Regions from separate parts of the Streptomyces sp. NPDC059398 genome, predicted to be linked through region 1. Evidence: riboswitches for the same ligand, from Rfam matches in the RefSeq annotation. Region 1 holds a riboswitch; each other region holds the start of a gene.

Region 1 (7,105 bases):
TGCCGGTCATGAGGCGGGCACCGGGGGCACGGAGCGGGAGGGGATCATCCCGATACCGGCCGCGACGAGGGCGATGACGGTGCCTATGACGGTCACGACGTGCAGGGGCTGGCCGACGGACGGGCTGATCAGATCGAGGATGAGCGAGCCCACCAGCTGCCCGGCGATCGAGGCGAGCCCGAGGAGGAGCAGGCCGAGGCCGCGTACGAGCAGGGCCATGAAGGCGATGGAGAGCAGGCCGAGTACACCGCCGGTGTACATCCACCAGGTGCCGGGGAGCGAGAAGCTCACCGAACCGGTGGAAGCGCGCACCAGCAGCCCGATCCCCAGGACGACGAATCCGACGAGGAAGTTGAGGCCGATCGAGACCAGCATGGATCCGCTGCCCTGGGCGACGGCGGAGTTGCCCGCGGGCTGCCAGCCCGCGAGCAGCCCGGCGGCGAACGGCAGGACCGCGAGCGCGATGGTTCCGGGGACCTGGAAGTTCGGCGAGATCGCGACGGCCGTCGCGACGATGGCCAGCAGGGCGCCCAGCCCGCGGGGGAGCGTGATGGGCTGCTTGAGCGTGGAGGTGGCCCCGAGACGGTCGCAGACCACGCCCGAGATGACGAGCCCGGAGATCAGCGCGATCTGGAAGACGGCGACGCCCAGGGTGCCCACGGTGATGCCTTCGGAGAGCACGACCGCCGCGCCGCACAGGCCCGCCAGACAGTTCCACCAGGGAATGGTGCCGTCGCGGAGCTTGCCGGGTACGTTCAGCGCCTGCCGGCGGGTCCCGGGGCGGGCGAAGATGATGACCGCCATGAGGATCAGCCCGGACCCGAAGGAGATCACGGCCGCGGCGTTGCCGTCGTCGATGTTCTTGCCCAGGGCGCCGTTGACGGTGGACTGCAGCGGGCTGAGCAGTCCGGCCAGGATGGTCGCCAGGACCAGTACGGCCGTGGTGGCGCGACGTGCGGTGCTGGCGGGTGGCGGGGGCAGTGTGTCCGGTCCTGGTCCTGTGGTGTTGAGGTTTGCCATCGTGTAATCGCTCTCCTTTGAGCCAGTATGTCCGACGGAACCGATGCGGTCTGGGGGCGTGTGGGCTGTCTCATAACGGGCGGTGGCGGGTGCCGCTGCCGCCCGGCGGTGTGCCGGATGGGCGGATGGCCCGGCGGGCGGTGGCCCGGCGGGCCCGGCCCGTCAGTGCTGCCGGTCCGCGGAGCCGGCGAGCCAGGTGACGGCCTGGTCGAAGAGCTGCCGGTAGCCCTTCCACTCCAGGAACTCGTTCGGGGCCCAGTGCGGTGAGATGTCCGATGCGAAGGCGAGCGTGCGCCCGGCGCCCTCCTCACGGACCGAGACCAGCGGGTGCGACTCGATCGTGGCGAGCACGCGTGCGTCCGGCTTCGCGGTGAGCCGCTGGTAGCCGAGGAGGATCGGCCACTCGGCCGCCAGCCCCGCCGTGACCTCGTGCGTCTCATCGGTGAGTGCGCCGCCGATGCCTTCGGGGCACTCCACGCGGTCGTCGTACGGGAGGATCTGCACCGGCAGGATGTCCTCGATCGGCGTCGCGTGGTAGTTGGCCTTGGCCTGGAAGCCCTGGAAGCTCAGATAGCCGCCGGCCATGGCGAGACCGCCGCCCTGCCGGACCCACTGGGCGAGGAGCTTGAGCCGGTTGGGGAACGGGCGCCCCTGGGCGAACACCTGCGGGTGGAGCAGCATCGAGTTGGCGCCGATGTCCGAAAGGATCACCACGTCGTAGGCGTCCAGCTTCTCCAGGGTCTCCGGGAAGTGGACCGCGACATCGTGCGAGAGCAGATGCGTGACCTCGTGACCCGCTTCCTGCAGGGCCTGGAGCAGCGGGGTGACGCCCACCTCCAGCTGGGCATGGGGGAAGGCGTCGTAGCCCTTGAAGTCGGTGGATGCGTTGATCCAGGACTCGCCTGCGATGAGTACGCGGCTCACACGTACCTCCTCAGAAAGATCGTGCGCAACGTTGCGCTGGTTTTGCGCAACCATAGAAGCGGGTCGATCCGACGTCAATGCCCTACCGTGAGCGCACTAGACTGCGGGAAAAGCGAGAGGGGTTCGGATGACGTTGACCAGCGTTGCGCAACATGCGCAGGTATCGGCCTCGACGGTGTCGCGGTACTTGCGCGGGCAGCTGAAGGTGCAGCCGGAGACGGCGGCCCGGATCGATGCCGCCGTGCGGGAGCTGAACTACGAGGTACCGGTGCCCGCCCCGTCCGGCCCGCGCGCCGGGCGCCCGCTCATCGCGCTCGTGGTGCCGGACCTGATCAACCCGTTCTTCGCGGACCTGGCCGAGGAGGTCGCCGCGGCGGCCGCCGCCGGGGGAGTGGCCCTCGTGGTGGGCATCACCGGCCAGCAGGCCCGGCGCGAGTCGCTCTTCAGCGACTTCGCCGCGTCGACCGAGGCCGTCGACGGGTTGATCTACGTCGGAATGCACCGCCAGAACCCCCGGCTGACCCGGGCGATCGCCGAAGGTCTCCCCGTGGTCCTCCTGGACGAGGAGGTCGCCAGCCCCTCCGAGCTGGACACCGTCGCCGTCGACAACTACAGCGGCGCCTACCAGGCCACGTCCTACCTCGTGCAGCTCGGGCACCGGCGCATCATGCACATCGCCGGCCCCCGTGAACTGTCCACCACCCGCGACCGGCTGCGCGGTTACCGGGACGCCATGGAACACGCCGGACTCGACGTCGACGAGGACCTCGTCCTGCACGGCCCGTACACCGAGCAGTTCGGCGCCAGCACCTTCCCCTACCTGGCGCGCGCAGCCCAGCCGCCGACAGCCGCCTTCGTGGGCAGTGACATCGTCGCGGTCGGCATTCTGGGCGCGGCGGAACTGCACGGACTGCGTATCCCGGAGGACCTCTCCGTCATCGGCTGCGACGGCATCCGTGTCGGTGAGTGGCTCCGCCCCAAACTCACCACGCTGCAGCAGCCCGTCGCCGACCTCGCCCGTACGGCACTCGAAGTGGTCCAGAACCGGATCGAATCCCCGGACGGCGCCCGGGTGACGAAGTCCTTCCCCCTGCACCTCGTGATCCGCGGCTCCGCGGTTCCCCCGCAGAACTGACGCGCAGCACTGATCCGCGGCACTGATCCGCGCCCCGCCCCGCAGTACCGACAGGAGACCTTCGCGTGCTTGACCCCGTTTCGCTGACCCAGCAGCTCGTCCGAGTGGACACCAGGGGCGGGAACGAGACGCCCGCCGCCGCACTCATCGCCCCGCTGCTCGCCGACGCCGGCTTCAGCGTACGGACCGAGGAACCGGAGCCAGGACGGACCAATCTCGTCGCCCGCTTCGGCAGCCGCACCCCCGTCACCCTGACCGGACACCTGGACACCGTCCCCGCCGATGCGTCCGGCTGGTCGTTCGACCCGCTGAGCGGCGACATCCGGGGCGGCCGGCTCCGGGGGCGCGGCAGCAGCGACATGAAGGCCGGTGTGGCGTGCATGGTGGCCGCCGCGGCCCACCGGGCCACGACCCACCCCGCCGAAACCGACGTACAGCTCGTCCTCACCTTCGGCGAGGAGACCGGCTGCGAGGGAGCGGCCCGGCTGGAGGGGCTGACGGCGAGTCCGGTGCTGCTGGTCGCCGAACCCACCGCGAACCGGATCGTCCTCGGTCACAAGGGTGTGCTGTGGCTGCGGCTCACCGCCGAGGGCCGCAGCGCCCACGGATCCCGGCCCGAACTCGGCGACAACGCACTGGCCAGGCTCGCCGCGGCGGCGGTACGGATCCATGACCACCAGGACTGGCCCCGTAGTGCGACCCACGGCGCGGCCACCGTCAACGTGGGCACCTTCCACGCCGGTGTCCAGCCCAACCTCGTCCCCGACCGCGCCGAGCTGATGGTCGACATCCGTACCGTCCCCGGCTTCAGCTCCGACGACGCGCTGCGGGCCATCGGACAGCTGGCCGGGCCCGGCACCAGGATCGAGCGGGTACTCGACCTGGACGGCGTGGACACCGACCCCGGCACCGCACTCGTCCGTGACGTGTCGGGCGCCCTGCGCCCCGCGCAGGACGCCGGGCAGCCGCAGTACGCCACCTACTTCACCGACGCCTCGGTACTGGCCGCGAAGGTGGACGCCCGTGCGGTCGTCATCTACGGCCCCGGCGACCCCGACCAGGCGCATGTCACCGACGAGACCTGCTCCGTGGCCGCGATCCCCGAGGCCGCCGAGGCCATCCACCGCCTGCTCGCCTCCTGGAGCCAACGGGAGGACGGCGCGCCGGGGCCCCGCTGAGCCGGTCCTGACATCCGCCCGGGGCGTAGGGGCGCGGGCCGTCGCGGATGCGCCCCGCGGAACGCGGCCGGGGCCCGGTCCGCGCGTAGGCGATCATGGTTCACCCGCACCCTGGGCCCCACTCGCCCGCTCCCGTAGCATGCCGGTGTGACCAGGCCCATTGAACTCGTGATATTCGACTGCGACGGCGTTCTGGTGGACAGCGAGCGCATCGCGGTCCGTGTGGACGCGGTGAGCCTGGCGGCGCTCGGCTGGCCGCTCAGCGAGGCCGAGGTCGTCGAACGCTTCGTCGGCCGCTCGCACGCCGACATGATCGCCGACATCGAGCAACACCTCGGGATCCGGATCCCGGATGGCTGGGAGGCGGAGCAGAAACAGCTGTACCGCACCGCCATGGAGGCCGAACTCACCTCTGTAGACGGTGTGGTGGAGGCCCTGGACCGGATCGGGCTGCCCACCTGTGTGGCATCGAGCAGCGGCCACAACGGCCTCCGCCACACCCTCGGTCTGACCGGGCTCTACCCCCGCTTCGAAGGCCGCATCTACAGCGCGTCGGAAGTCGCCAACGGCAAGCCCGCACCCGACCTCTTCCTGCACGCGGCACGGCAGATGGGCTTCGCCCCCGAGGTCTGCGCCGTGATCGAGGACAGCCGCTACGGCGTACACGCAGCCCGCGCAGCCGGGATGCGCGCGTTCGGCTACTGCGGCGGTCTCACCCCCGCGGAGTGGCTGCACGGGCCGGACACCGTGGTCTTCGACGACATGCGTGAGCTGCCCGCCCTCCTCGCCGCGGGATGAACGGCGGGACCGAGCCGCGGACCGCCGTGCCGGCCTCACCGCCCCGGACGGCGGGACCGCCGGGGTGCACGGCCGGGCCCCCTCACCGCGGACGGCCCGACGCCGCGCGTTAGCCTTGCAGACGTACCGGACACGGGGTGCCCCGCCCAGGGGCTGAGATCACACCCGCCGAACCTGAACCAGTTAGCACTGGCGGAGGGATGTCGCTCATGTCATTGCCACCTGCTCCGAGCAGCACGTCGGCCACAGAGAACCGGTCCGTCTTCGACGGCCGGATGCCCGCCGCCCCCGGCGACCTGCGGATCGAGGCACGCGGTATCGCGCCGGTGCCCGAGCAGCACCGCTACGGCCGCCCCGGCCGGCTGTTCACCGTATGGTTCGCGCCGAATCTGACCATGACGGGAGTCTTCACCGGCACCGTCGGAATCGCGCTCGGCCTGGACCTGCCCACCGCCCTGCTGGCCGTGGTGCTGGGCACCCTCGTCGGCGCCGTCCCCACCGCGTACCTCGGAACCTGGGGCAGCCGCACGGGGGCGGGCCAGCTGCCGCTGGCCCGGCTCGCGTTCGGCCGGTCCGTCGCGGTGCCCGGCCTGCTGCAGTGGCTCTCGTCGGTGGCCTGGGACGCCCTCATCGGGCTGTTCGGCGGTGACGCGCTCGCCCGGCTCTGCGGCTGGCCCTTCTGGCTGGGGGTGCTGGTGATGATGGCCGGACAGGGGTCACTCGGAGTACTGGGCTACGAGGCGATCCACCGGATGCAGAAGCTGATGACCTTCGTGCTCGCCGCCGCCTTCGTCGCCCTGGCGCTCCGGCTCCCCGGCAGCGTCCACAGCTCGTCCGGGAGCGTCCACGGCGCCGACCGCGCCGGTGCGTTCGTCCTGACGAGCACCATCGCCCTCAGCCTGGCCCTTTCGTGGGCGCCGTACGCCAGTGACTTCAGCCGTTACCTGCCGAAGAACACCTCCCGTACCCGTATGTTCTGGTACACGCTCCTCGGCGTCAGCGTCTCCTTCGTGGCCGTCCAGTCGCTGGGGCTGTGGGGGGCCTCCGTCTTCACCGACCAGACCGCGCGCGGGGTCGACGAACTGCTGGGCGGCGGTGTACTCGGCGCGCTGGGGCTGCTGGCGGTGGCGCTGGCCGCGCTGTGCAGCAACGCCATGAACGACTACAGCGGTTCGCTGGCCCTGCAGACCATCGGACTGCGCGTACCGCGCCCGCTGGCCGCCGCGCTCGCCGCCGTTCTCGGTTTCCCGCTGGTGCTGTGGATGCATGCCGCCGACACCGCCGCCCGCTTCCAGAACGTCCTGCTGTTCGTCGGCTACTGGATCCCCGGCTTCGTCGCCGTGGTGGCTGTCGACTGGTTCGCGCGGGCCCGTGCGGGCGAGCCGGTCGACCCGGTGGCGGAGAGCGGTCACCGGCGGTACGGCCTGTCCGCGCTGGTGGCGTTCTGCGCCGCCTTCGCGGCGGCGGTCCCCTTCATGAACACCGGCCTCTACACGGGTCCGGTGGCCGCGGCCCTGCACGGCGCCGACCTCGCCTACTACGTGGCGTTCCTCACCGCGCTCGCCGTCTACGCACCCCTCAGGCTGCGCCGCCCGGCCGCTCGGTAGCCGCCCGCGGAGCTGAAGTGCGGTGCGCGGACGGGCTGTTCGGGGAGGCGACCGGACGGGGCGCTGCGGCCCGCATCCCGCTGTCGGCCCCGGCCGGGAGGGGAACATGACAGAATCGGCAGCGTGTTCGGGATGGGGGATCCGGCTCCACGCCTGCGGGCGGGGCGGTTCATACGTGCGCGGCTGCTGCCGCTGCTGCTGTGTTTGTCGGCCGTCGCGGGGGCCACCTGCTTCGCCGTGGGCGGGGTGTCGTCCGAGGAGCGGCGGGACCGGGACTGGCGGGCGGCGGCACCGTGCCCGGCCTCGGCACCTGCCGATCCGCGCGCCGACTGCGTCACCACGCTGCCCGCGGTGATCGAGCGGACCAAGGCCGAGCTGGACCACGACAACCACAACGACTGGCTCTACTTCCGCGGCGATGAGCCGGTGGACCGGCTGAGCGT
Region 2 (5,400 bases), on a different contig from region 1:
TCCTGGAACATCAGACCCACTCCGCGCCGGTGCGCCGGCACCCCGCCCTGCTCGGCGCCGTCGAGCAGCACCCGCCCGGCGGAAGCGGGCTGCAGCCCCGCCACCACCCGCAGCAGCGTCGACTTGCCGCTCCCGCTCGGCCCGAGCACACAGACCGTCTCGTGCTCGGCGACCGACAGGTCCACCGCGTCCAGCGCCGTCCGCTGCCCGAAGCGGACCGTCACACCGTCCAGTTGCAGCATCAGAACTCTCCAGAGCGGTCGGTACGGACGCGTTCGAGCACCAGCAGCGATACGGCGCACACCAGCATCAGGATCGTGGAAAGGGCCATCGCCTGCCCGTAGTTGAGCTCACCTGCCCGCCCGAGCAGCCGCGCCACCGCGACCGGGAGCGTCGGGTTGTCGGGCCTCGCGATGAAGACGGTCGCCCCGAACTCCCCCAGCGAGACGGCGAACGCGAACCCGGCGGCGACCAGCAGCGCCCTGCGCACCAGCGGCAGGTCCACCTCGCGCCAGGCCCGCAGCGGCGAGGCCCCGAGCACCGCAGCCGCCTCCCGTAGCCGCCCGTCCACGGCGCGCAGCACCGGCAGCATCGTGCGTACGACGAAGGGCACCCCCACCAGCGCCTGCGCGAGCGGCACCAGGAGCCAGGACGAGCGCAGATCGAGCGGCGGCCTGTCGAGGGTGATCAAAAACCCGAAGCCGACGGTGACCGCGGAGACCCCGAGGGGAAGCATCAGCAGGGCGTCGAACCCGCGTACCAGCCGGCCGGCCCGCCGGGTGAGCGCGGCGGCCGCGAGTCCGCCGACAACCAGGGCGATCCCGGTCGCGACCACGGCGTACCGCACGGAGTTCCAGACCGCTTCGAGGGGCGGGACCGGAAACGTTCCACCGCTCGCCCCCTGCGACTGGAGCGCCCGGTAGAAAGCGAAGCCGTACCCCCCGGGCCCGTCGAGCGAGCGCGCGACCAGTACCCCCAGGGGCAGCAGGATCAGTACGGCGATCACCGCGAGCACCCCGCCGACCAGCGTCCACTGGCCCGTGCCCGCCGGACGGCGCGAGGTGAGCGCCGGGTCGACGAGGCTCAGCGCGCTCTCCCGGCGCCGCACGGTCCAGGCGTGCAGCGCGAGGATCGCCCCGACCGCGGCGAACTGCACCAGGGTCAGCACGGCGGCCGTCGGCAGGTCGAGCAGTTCGGCGGTCTCCCGGTAGATCTCCACCTCCAGCGTGGAGAAGGTGGGTCCGCCGAGGATCTGCACCACACCGAAGGAGGTGAAGGTGAAGAGGAAGACCATCAGCGAGGCCGCCGCGAGGGCGGGCGTCAGTGCGGGCAGAGTCACCCGCCGCCAGGCGGCGAACCGGGAGGCGCCGAGCACCCGCGCGGCCTCCTCCTGGCGCGGGTCGAGCTGCGACCAGAGGCCGCCCACGGTCCGTACGACCACCGCGTAGTTGAAGAAGACGTGCGCGAGCAGGATCGCCCAGACGGTGGTGTCCAGGCGTACGCCCCACAGCTGGTCGAGCAACCCGCCGCGGCCGAGCAGCGCGAGGAAGGCCGTCCCGACGACGACGGTGGGCAGCACGAACGGCACCGTCGCCACCGCGCGCAGCAGCTGCTTGCCGGGGAAGTCGAAGCGGGCGAAGACATAGGCGCCGGGGAGCGCGATCAGCAGCGTCAGCCCGGTCGACGCGCACGCCTGCCAGGTGGTGAACCACAGGACGTGCAGGATGTCGGGCCGGTCGAGGACCTCACCGAACCGCCCCAGCTGCCACGAGCCGCCCGCCCTGAGGCCCCGGCCGACGATTGCTGCCACCGGGTAGGCGAAGAAGACCGCGAAGAAGGCGGCGGGCACGGCCATCAGCGCGAGCCGCACCGCGGTCCCGCGCCGGGCCGTCCCCCGCGCGGACGGCCCGGCGTGCGGCGGGGTGGCTACTTCAGGACGATCGAGGACCACGACTTGACCCACTGATCACGGTTCTTGGCGATTGTGCCCGGTGCGACCGTCTCGGGGTGGCCGACCTTCGCGCCGAACCGCGTGAAGACCGCGGGCTCCTTCGCCCCGTTCACCACCGGGTCAACGAACATGTTGAGCGGCATGTCCTCCTGGAACTTTTTGCTGATGAGGAAGTCGATCAGCGCCTTGCCGCCCGCCGCGTTCCTCGCGCCGTCGAGGAGCCCGGCGAACTCGGTCTGCCGGAAGCAGGTGGCGGTGGCCACGCCGGTCGGGGCGGTCTTCGGCTGCGGCTTGGCGTACAGCACCTCGGCGGGCGGGCTCGACGCGTACGAGACGACGAGCGGCCGGTCGCCCTTGGCCTTTCTGCCGCCGGCCGAGCCGGAGAAGTCGTTGTTGTACGCCTGCTCCCAGCCGTCGTCGACCTTGACGCCGTTGGCCTTGAGCTTCTTCCAGTACGCCTGCCAGCCGTCGTTGCCGTACCGGGCGACCGTGCCGAGCATGAAGCCGAGCCCGGGTGAGGAGGTGGCCACGTTCTCGGTGACGAGGAGGTTCTTGTACTGGGGCTTGATCAGGTCGTCGAAGCTGTGGGGCGGGGCGATGCCGTGGTCCGCGAAGTACTTCTTGTCGTAGTTGACGCAGAGGTCGCCGCTGTCGATGGGCGTGACCCGGTGCTTTCCGGCGTCGAGCTGGGCGGCGGGCTCGACCTGGTCCAGGCCCTTGGCCCGGTACGGCGTGAAGAGGCCGTTGCTCAGGGCCCGGGACAGCAGGGTGTTGTCGACGCCGAAGAAGACGTCGCCGCGCGGGGAGCCCTTGCTCAGGATCTCCTGGTTGAGCGCGGCACCGGCGTCCCCGCTCTTGAGGACGTGGACGGTGTAGCCGGTCTCCTTGGTGAACTCCTTGAGTACGGCGGGAGACGCGGCGAAGGAGTCATGGCTGACGAGCGTCACGACCTTCGAACTCCCGGCGTCCGAACCGGAGTCGCCGGAACTCCCGCAGGCGGCGAGCGCCGTGACGCCCAGCGCGGCGGCCAGCGCGGTCGCGGCCGGCCTGGTGATGCCGGGCTTTCGGGTGCTCGGCGTTCTGCCGGACTCACGCGCCCGCTTGGTGGTGCTCACTGATTCCTCCTGGGATGGGACATCCAGGAAGAGACGCGGCCCTGCCCACGGGAAGCGGGCAGGGCTGAACAGCTTGAGTAGTGACCGAACTTCCTACCCGGAATGACCCGGGCAAGGTCCAGAGGGTCTGCGGCGTGGCCGCACTCTCAGCGCTGTGGCGCTCCCCTGTCGGAATATGAAAATGTGCCGCCCACGTTACACGGCCCCTCCCTCGGCGCCACGGGCACTACCGCTCGGCGACCGGGCGGTGACCGTGACCGGGCCGGGCGCTACCGCTCGGCGGCCGCCAGCTGCCCGCACGCTCCGTCGATCTCCTGGCCGCGGGTGTCCCGTACGGTCACGGGAACCCCGTGGGCGGCGATGGCCGCGACGAACGCCTTCTCGTCCTCCGGCCTGGAGGCGGTCCACTTGGAGCCCGGTGTCGGGTTGAGCGGGATCAGATTGACATGGACCGGCTTCCCCTTGAGCAGCCGTCCCAGCCGGTCGCCGCGCCAGGCGTGGTCGTTGATGTCGCGGATGAGCGCGTACTCGATGGAGACCCGGCGGCCGGACTTCGCCGCGTACTCCCACGCCGCGTCCAGCACCTCACGGACCTTCCACCGGGTGTTCACCGGGACGAGGGTGTCGCGCAGCTCGTCGTCCGGGGCGTGCAGCGAGACCGCGAGGCGGCACTTGAAGCCCTCGTCGGCGAAGCGCAGCATCGCGGGCACCAGGCCGACCGTGGACACGGTGATCCCGCGCTGCGACAGCCCGAGGCCGTCCGGCTCGGGGTCGGTCAGCCGCCGGATCGAGCCGACCACCCGCTTGTAGTTGGCGAGGGGCTCGCCCATCCCCATGAAGACGATGTTGGAGAGCCGCGCGGGCCCGCCGGGCACCTCGCCGTCACGCAGCGCGCGCATGCCGTCGACGATCTGGTGCACGATCTCGGCCGTCGAGAGATTGCGGTCGAGACCGGCCTGGCCGGTGGCGCAGAAGGGGCAGTTCATACCGCAGCCGGCCTGCGAGGAGATACACATCGTGACCCGGTCCGGGTAGCGCATCAGCACCGACTCGACCAGCGTGCCGTCATGCAGCTTCCAGAGCGTCTTACGGGTGGTGTCGTTGTCACAGCTGATGTGACGCACCACGCTCATCAGGTCGGGGAGCAGCGCCTCCCGCAGCTTCTCGCGCGAGGCGGCCGGGATGTCGGTCCACTCGGCGGGGTCGTGGGCGTACCGCGCGAAGTAGTGCTGCGACAGCTGCTTGGCACGGAACGGCTTCTCGCCGGTCTCGGCCACGGCGTCCTTGCGCTCGGCTGGCGTGAGGTCGGCGAGGTGGCGCGGGGGCTTCTTGGCTCCGCGGGGCGCGACGAAAGTGAGTTCTCCGGGCTTAGGCATGGTCCATCCAGTGTCGCAGACACCGGAGGGAGGGCCCGCCGCCCTGTGGACGACGGCCCTCCCTCCGGTGAAGACGCAGGTCGGACGGGTAGCTCTCCGGTCTCAGGACCCGACGAAGAGCACCAGCAGCAGCCAGACGACGGGCGCGGTGGGGAGCAGGGAGTCCAGCCGGTCCATGATCCCGCCGTGGCCGGGCAGCAGTGTGCCCATGTCCTTGATCCCGAGATCCCTCTTGATCATGGACTCGCCCAGGTCGCCCAGGGTGGCGCTGGCCGCGACGGCGAGGCCGAGCAGCAGACCCTGCCACCACTGCCCGTCGTCGATCAGGAAGTGCATACAGAGGGCGCCCGCCACCATCGCGAAGCTGACCGCTCCGAACAGGCCCTCGCGGGTCTTTCCCGGGCTGATGCGCGGTGCGAGCTTGTGCTTGCCGAAGCGCCAGCCGATCGCGTACGCACCCGTATCACTGACCACGGTCAGCACCAGGAACGTCAGCACCCGCCACGGCCCGTCGTCGGCGGTGAGCAGCAGCGCCACGAAGGTCGCGAGGAACGGCACGTAGAACGCGGCGAACACACCGGCCGTGACATCCCTGAGGTAGCCGTCGGGCGCCTCGGCCATCCGCCAGACCAGGACGGCGAGCGCCGTGAGCGCCATGGCGATCCAGGCGCCCTCGGTGCCCCACGCGTACCCGGCGACGACCATGGCGGCGCCGCCCACCGCGAGCGGGACCAGCGGCGCCTTGATGCCCTTGCGCTCACCGAGCCGGGAGGTGAGCTCCCAGAGGCCGACGACCACCGCGACGGCGATCACGATGACGAAGGCGGCCTTCCAGATGAAGAGGGAGGCGATCACCACCACGCCGAGACCGAGACCGACCCCTATCGCCGAACGCAGATCGCGGCCGGCCTTCTTCTTCTGCGGAGGCGGCGGGGCTGGCATGGGCTCCTGCGGCATC
Region 3 (5,400 bases), on a different contig from region 1:
GTGTACGTCCCGGCGGGGGTGGCGCACAAGTTCCACCACATCTCCGAGGACCTGCGGGTCCTGGTGGTCTTCTCACCGCCCGAGAGCTGACGCGCGGGGCTCCGGGCCCGGATTCCGGGACTCGGCCCCCGAGCCCCGGACTCCTGGGCCCCTGGTGTCCCGTAGGGGGCGGATCAGGGGATTCCAAGGGCTCCACGGCCGCCACCGGCCACCCCGGCGCCTTTAGCATCGACAGCAGAGCACCCGGAGTGGCCGGCGTGGTCCAGGAAGATCCAGGAAGAGGTAAGGACGATGGCGGTCCGAGAGATTTTCGCGGGAATGCCGTGGTGGGTGAAGTGGGTCGCGGTGCCCGTCCTCGTGCTGATCGTGTTCGGCGGCCTCATCGCGACCGTCATCGGCTTCGTGATCGGGCTGCTCTTCAAGGCCCTGCTCCTGGTGGCGCTCGTCGCCGGACTGATCTACGTCGTACGCAAGTTCACCTCGTCGTCATCCTCGCGGAACGACTGGTAACACCGCGCTGCACAAGCACCGGGCCGCACCGCACGAGCACCGCTCGCGGAACGGCCGGCCCGGACTGGTGTACTCGTGCGGCCGTTAACCCTGCGGAGGGACGGGGCGGCAAATCCCCACGCCCGGACGGAGGCTGTGGCTACAGTGAGAAATCCTTGCCGCCTCCTCGGGAATCCGGCCTGAAAGGGCGCTGACCAGCAGATTGTGCGCGGCGGGACCCATGAGGGGTGAGCCCTCACGGGTACGGGACCCACCGTCGGCATGCTGGGGGTGACTCTTTGGCCACAGCACCTCACACCGCTGCGCCGACTTTGATCGGCTCGGTGCAGCGCGCGCTCAGACTGCTGGAGGAGGTCAGCTCCCACAGCGGTGGGGCCCCCGCGAAACAGCTGGCCAGGGAGGCGGGTCTTCCCCTTCCGACCGCCTACCACCTGTTGCGCACCCTGGCCCATGAGGGCTATGTGCGCCGGGAGAACGGTGTGTTCGTGCCCGGGGCCGCCGCAGAGCGGCTGGCCGGCCGCTGCGCCGCACGGAACCGGCGCGCCACGCTGATCGAATCACTGAATTCCTGGCGGGACGCGCTCGGGGTTCCGGTCTATTTTGCGGCGTACCGCGAGGGTGAGATCGACCTGCTCGCGGTCGCCGACACTCCCGCTGCGCCGGCCGTCGATGAGTGGGCGGATTTCCGTCAAACCGGTCATGCACACGCCCTCGGCCAGTGCCTCCTGAGCCAGCTCGATGAAGCCTCCCGCGAAGATCACCTGGACCGCCATCCGGTACGTTCGCTGACCCGCTATTCCGTGCGGGACCGGTGCGTCTTCCTGCGGAGACTGGCTGCGGCCGAGCGGATACAACCGGTGGTCGAGCGGCAGGAGTACGCCATCGGAACCGTCTGCGCGGCCGTCCCGGTCACGGTCGGTCCAGTGGCTGCGGCAATGGCTGTTTCCGGCCCCGTACACCAGCAAGTCAAGTTGCTCTCCGCAGTCAAAACGTTACGCTCCGAACTGATGCCTCTGCTCGATTCACTTGCGTTCTCTATCAGTATCTGAAATATCACTCCTTGTGATCTGTTTGCGCTTACAGCACGATTACGTCAAGAGGGCCTGGACGCACATTCCCGGCCAACTTGTGAACCAACACGGCGTCTACTGCGGGGTAGGGACATGCGCGAATCGGTCCAGGCAGAGGTCATGATGAGCTTCCTCGTCTCCGAGGAGCTCTCCTTCCGTATCCCGGTGGAGCTGTGCTACGAGGTGAGTGATCCGTACGCGGTCCGGATGACCTTCCACCTTCCCGGGGACGCGCCGGTGACCTGGACGTTCGGCCGCGAGCTGCTTCTCGACGGGATCAACGCCCCGACGGGGGACGGCGATGTGCACATCGCGCCGAGCGACCCGTCAGGGCTGGCCGACGTCCATCTGCGCCTCCAGGTCGGCGCGGACCGCGCGCTGTTCCGGGCGGGCAGCGCCCCGCTGATCGCCTTCCTGGACCGTACCGACAAGATCGTCCCGCTCGGTGAGGAGCGCAGCCTGGGCGACTTCGACGGGCATCTGGAGGCGGCGCTCGGGCGGATCCTCGCGGAGGAGAACGCGGGTTGAGACCGGCGCACCGGCTGATCAGCGCCTGCGACGGCGGCCCCGGCCGCCCCGGGCGCGGCCCGCTCCGGTGAGCGTCAGCGCCGTCCCACCGCCCGCCGCGCCCCCGGACGCCACGCCCGTACGGTCGGCCGAGACCACGAGCGCGGCGAGCGCCGTGGTCACCGGCACCGAGGCGACCAGGCCGATCGACCCCACCAGGGTCCGTACGATCTCCTCCGCGACCAGCTCCGAGTTGGCCACCGTCCCCACGCCGCTCTGCGCGATCGAGAAGAGCAGCAGCAGGGGCAGCGCCGCGCCCGCGTAGGCGAGCACCAGCGTGTTGACCACGGACGCGATGTGGTCGCGGCCGATCCGGATACCCGCGCGGTAGAGCCCACGGGCCCCCATCGTGGGGTCGGCCTGGTGGAGTTCCCAGACGGCCGAGGTCTGGGTGACCGTCACGTCGTCCAGCACCCCCAGCGATCCGATGATGACGCTCGCCAGCAGCAGCCCGCTCATGTCGATGTGCGGGTAGAGGCCATGGATCAGTCCGGTGCTGTCGTCGGTGTTGCCGGTCAGGCTCGCCCAGCCGATGAAGAGCGAACCGAGCAGCCCGATCAGTATCAGCGAGATCAGCGTGCCGATGACGGCGACCGAGGTCCGCGCTGTCAGGCCGTGGCAGGTGTAGAGCGCGATCAGCATGATGGCGCTCGCCCCGATCACCGCCACGACCAGCGGATTCGACCCGTGCAGAATCGCGGGCAGGATGAACAGCGTCAGCACGGCGAAGCTGACGGCCAGTGCCACCAGCGCCATCAGCCCCCGCAGCCGGCCCACCGCGACCACCACCAGCGCGAAGACTCCGGCGAGCAGCACCATCGGGAACTTCCGGTCCACATCGGAGACCGAGTACTGCAGGTCGCGCGGTGCGTCGGGGGCGTATGCCACGATCACGCCCTGCCCCCGGCGCAACTGGCGCGGGGAGTCCGGCTGGACGACCTCGGTGAAGGTGCGGCCCTTGTCCTTGCCGCTCGACACCTCGATCTTCGCCTTCTTGCACCGGGCGCCCGGCGATGCCGCACCGCCGCCGGAGCCCGGCGACGCGACGCCCCCGGCCGCACCGCCGCCCCCGGCCGTGCCCCCGCCGCCCGTCGACGACTGACTGGCGTGCAGATCCGCACAGTTGACCGCAGTGATCTCCACCACTGAGCCCTGCTGTGTCTGCCGGTCGAACCCGACTCCGCTGCGGGCATGGTGCGGCGCCCCGCCCGGCCAGAGGGCCACGAGACCGACAACCACCGCCGTGGCGAAAGGAATCAGCACCGCCGCGATGACCTTGCGCAGATGCCGGGAGACGGGCGCCGCGGGGCCGTGGCTGTGCGTATGGACGTGCTCGCCGGGGGGCGGTTCGGTCAGTGCTGTCACCGCCCGATCATCGCAAGAACGGGGAGGCCCTCTGTTCAGCGTGCGGCCCAGGGCGTTAGCGTGGAGGCACCTTTGCACACGCGGGAGCTCGGAGCACCGGGCTGAGAGGGCGCTGACCAGCAGTCTGCTGGGGAGCTGCGCCGACCGCCGAACCTGTTACCGGGTAATGCCGGCGTAGGGAGTAGGTCTCATGACCACAGTGGACGCACACACGCCTGCCACCGACCAGAACGAGCGCAAGCCGGGCTGGCACAAGGGATATGTCGCGGGCCCCGAGGGCTCACGCGCGGACCTCAGGGTGCCGGTCAGGCAGGTGCACCTCACCAACGGGCAGGACGTGGCGCTGTACGACACGTCGGGCCCGTACACCGACCCCACCGTCGAGACCGATGTACGGCGCGGGCTCGCCCCGCTCCGGGAGAACTGGATCATCGGCCGCGGCGACACCGAGGAGTACACGGGCCGACCGGCCCGTCCCGAGGACGACGGGATCAAGCACACATCGCCGCGCGGCGGACTCCGTAACCTCGACGCGGTCTTCCCCGGCCGTCCCCGCCAGCCCAGGAGGGGGCGCGAGGGGCGTGCGGTGAGCCAGCTCGCGTACGCCGTGCGCGGGGAGATCACTCCGGAGATGGAGTACGTCGCGATCCGGGAGAACGTCTCCCCCGAGGTCGTACGGGAGGAGATCGCCGCGGGTCGGGCTGTTCTGCCGGCCAACGTCAACCACCCGGAGATCGAGCCGATGATCATCGGGAAACGGTTCCTGGTGAAGGTCAACGCCAACATCGGGAACTCCGCGGTCACTTCCTCCATCGAGGAGGAGGTGGACAAGATGACCTGGGCCACCAAGTGGGGCGCCGACACGGTCATGGACCTGTCCACCGGGCGCAATATCCACACCACCCGCGAGTGGGTGCTGCGCAACTCGCCCGTCCCGATCGGCACGGTGCCGCTCTACCAGGCCCTGGAGAAGGTCGACGGCCAGGCCGAGGAGCTGACCTGGGAGATCTACAAGGACACCGTCATCGAACAGGCCGAACAGGGCGTCGACTACATGACGGTGCACGCCGGCGTGCTGCTGCGGTATGTGCCGCTCACCGCGCGCCGCAAGACCGGCATCGTCTCGCGCGGCGGCTCGATCATGGCCGCGTGGTGCCTGGCGCACCACAAGGAGTCCTTCCTGTACGAGCACTTCGAGGAGCTCTCCGCCATTCTGGCCTCCTACGACGTCACCTATTCGCTGGGCGACGGGCTGCGGCCCGGGTCGATCGCGGACGCCAACGACGAGGCGCAGTTCGCGGAGTTGCGCACCCTCGGGGAACTCAACACGATCGCCAAACGTCATGGTGTACAGACGATGATCGAGGGCCCCGGGCACGTCCCGATGCACAAGATCAAGGAGAACGTCGACCTCCAGCAGGAGATCTGCGAGGAGGCTCCCTTCTACACGCTCGGCCCGCTCACCACGGACGTGGCCCCGGCGTACGACCACATCACCTCCGGTATCGGTGCGGCGATGATCGCCTGGTGGGGCACGGCCATGCTCTGCTATGTCACGCCCAAGGAGCACCTGGGACTGCCCAACCGGGACGACGTGAAGACCGGCGTGATCACCTACAAGATCGCGGCCCATGCGGCGGATCTCGCGAAGGGGCATCCGGATGCGCAGAAGTGGGACGACGCGCTCTCGGACGCACGCTTCGAGTTCCGCTGGGAGGACCAGTTCAATCTGGCTCTCGACCCCGATACGGCAAGGGAGTTCCACGATGAGACGCTGCCGGCCGAGCCGGCTAAGACCGCGCACTTCTGTTCCATGTGCGGGCCGAAGTTCTGCTCGATGAAGATCTCCCAGGACATCCGCCGCGAACACGGCGGAAGCCGGCAGGAG

What was found. Region 1 has a riboswitch for thiamine pyrophosphate ahead of ACFXBC_RS18845 (purine-cytosine permease family protein). Riboswitches for the same ligand answer to the same signal wherever they lie in the genome.
Region 2: it holds a riboswitch for thiamine pyrophosphate, as region 1 does, so the genes downstream of both, ACFXBC_RS27055 (thiamine ABC transporter substrate binding subunit) here and ACFXBC_RS18845 (purine-cytosine permease family protein) in region 1, are expected to answer to the same signal.
Region 3: it holds a riboswitch for thiamine pyrophosphate, as region 1 does, so the genes downstream of both, thiC (phosphomethylpyrimidine synthase ThiC) here and ACFXBC_RS18845 (purine-cytosine permease family protein) in region 1, are expected to answer to the same signal.

Annotation. Positions count from the first base shown of each region.
Region 1 covers NZ_JBHYWP010000049.1:25,267-32,371, reverse strand. The annotation lists gene ACFXBC_RS18875 (phosphotriesterase) at 1-10, opposite strand, end outside; gene ACFXBC_RS18870 (DMT family transporter) at 7-1,020, opposite strand; gene ACFXBC_RS18865 (glutamine amidotransferase) at 1,183-1,944, opposite strand; gene ACFXBC_RS18860 (LacI family DNA-binding transcriptional regulator) at 2,072-3,079, shown strand; gene ACFXBC_RS18855 (M20/M25/M40 family metallo-hydrolase) at 3,145-4,257, shown strand; gene ACFXBC_RS18850 (HAD family hydrolase) at 4,405-5,055, shown strand; TPP riboswitch at 5,179-5,273, shown strand; gene ACFXBC_RS18845 (purine-cytosine permease family protein) at 5,256-6,662, shown strand; gene ACFXBC_RS18840 (hypothetical protein) at 6,786-7,105, shown strand, end outside.
Region 2 covers NZ_JBHYWP010000091.1:25,918-31,317, forward strand. The annotation lists gene ACFXBC_RS27045 (ABC transporter ATP-binding protein) at 1-242, opposite strand, end outside; gene ACFXBC_RS27050 (ABC transporter permease) at 242-1,855, opposite strand; gene ACFXBC_RS27055 (thiamine ABC transporter substrate binding subunit) at 1,927-3,006, opposite strand; TPP riboswitch at 3,139-3,243, opposite strand; gene rlmN (23S rRNA (adenine(2503)-C(2))-methyltransferase RlmN) at 3,336-4,442, opposite strand; gene ACFXBC_RS27065 (phosphatidate cytidylyltransferase) at 4,545-5,400, opposite strand, start outside.
Region 3 covers NZ_JBHYWP010000002.1:121,767-127,166, forward strand. The annotation lists gene ACFXBC_RS01710 (cupin domain-containing protein) at 1-90, shown strand, start outside; gene ACFXBC_RS01715 (DUF5326 family protein) at 292-510, shown strand; gene ACFXBC_RS01720 (IclR family transcriptional regulator) at 789-1,559, shown strand; gene ACFXBC_RS01725 (SsgA family sporulation/cell division regulator) at 1,674-2,108, shown strand; gene ACFXBC_RS01730 (YibE/F family protein) at 2,127-3,512, opposite strand; TPP riboswitch at 3,583-3,710, shown strand; gene thiC (phosphomethylpyrimidine synthase ThiC) at 3,703-5,400, shown strand, end outside.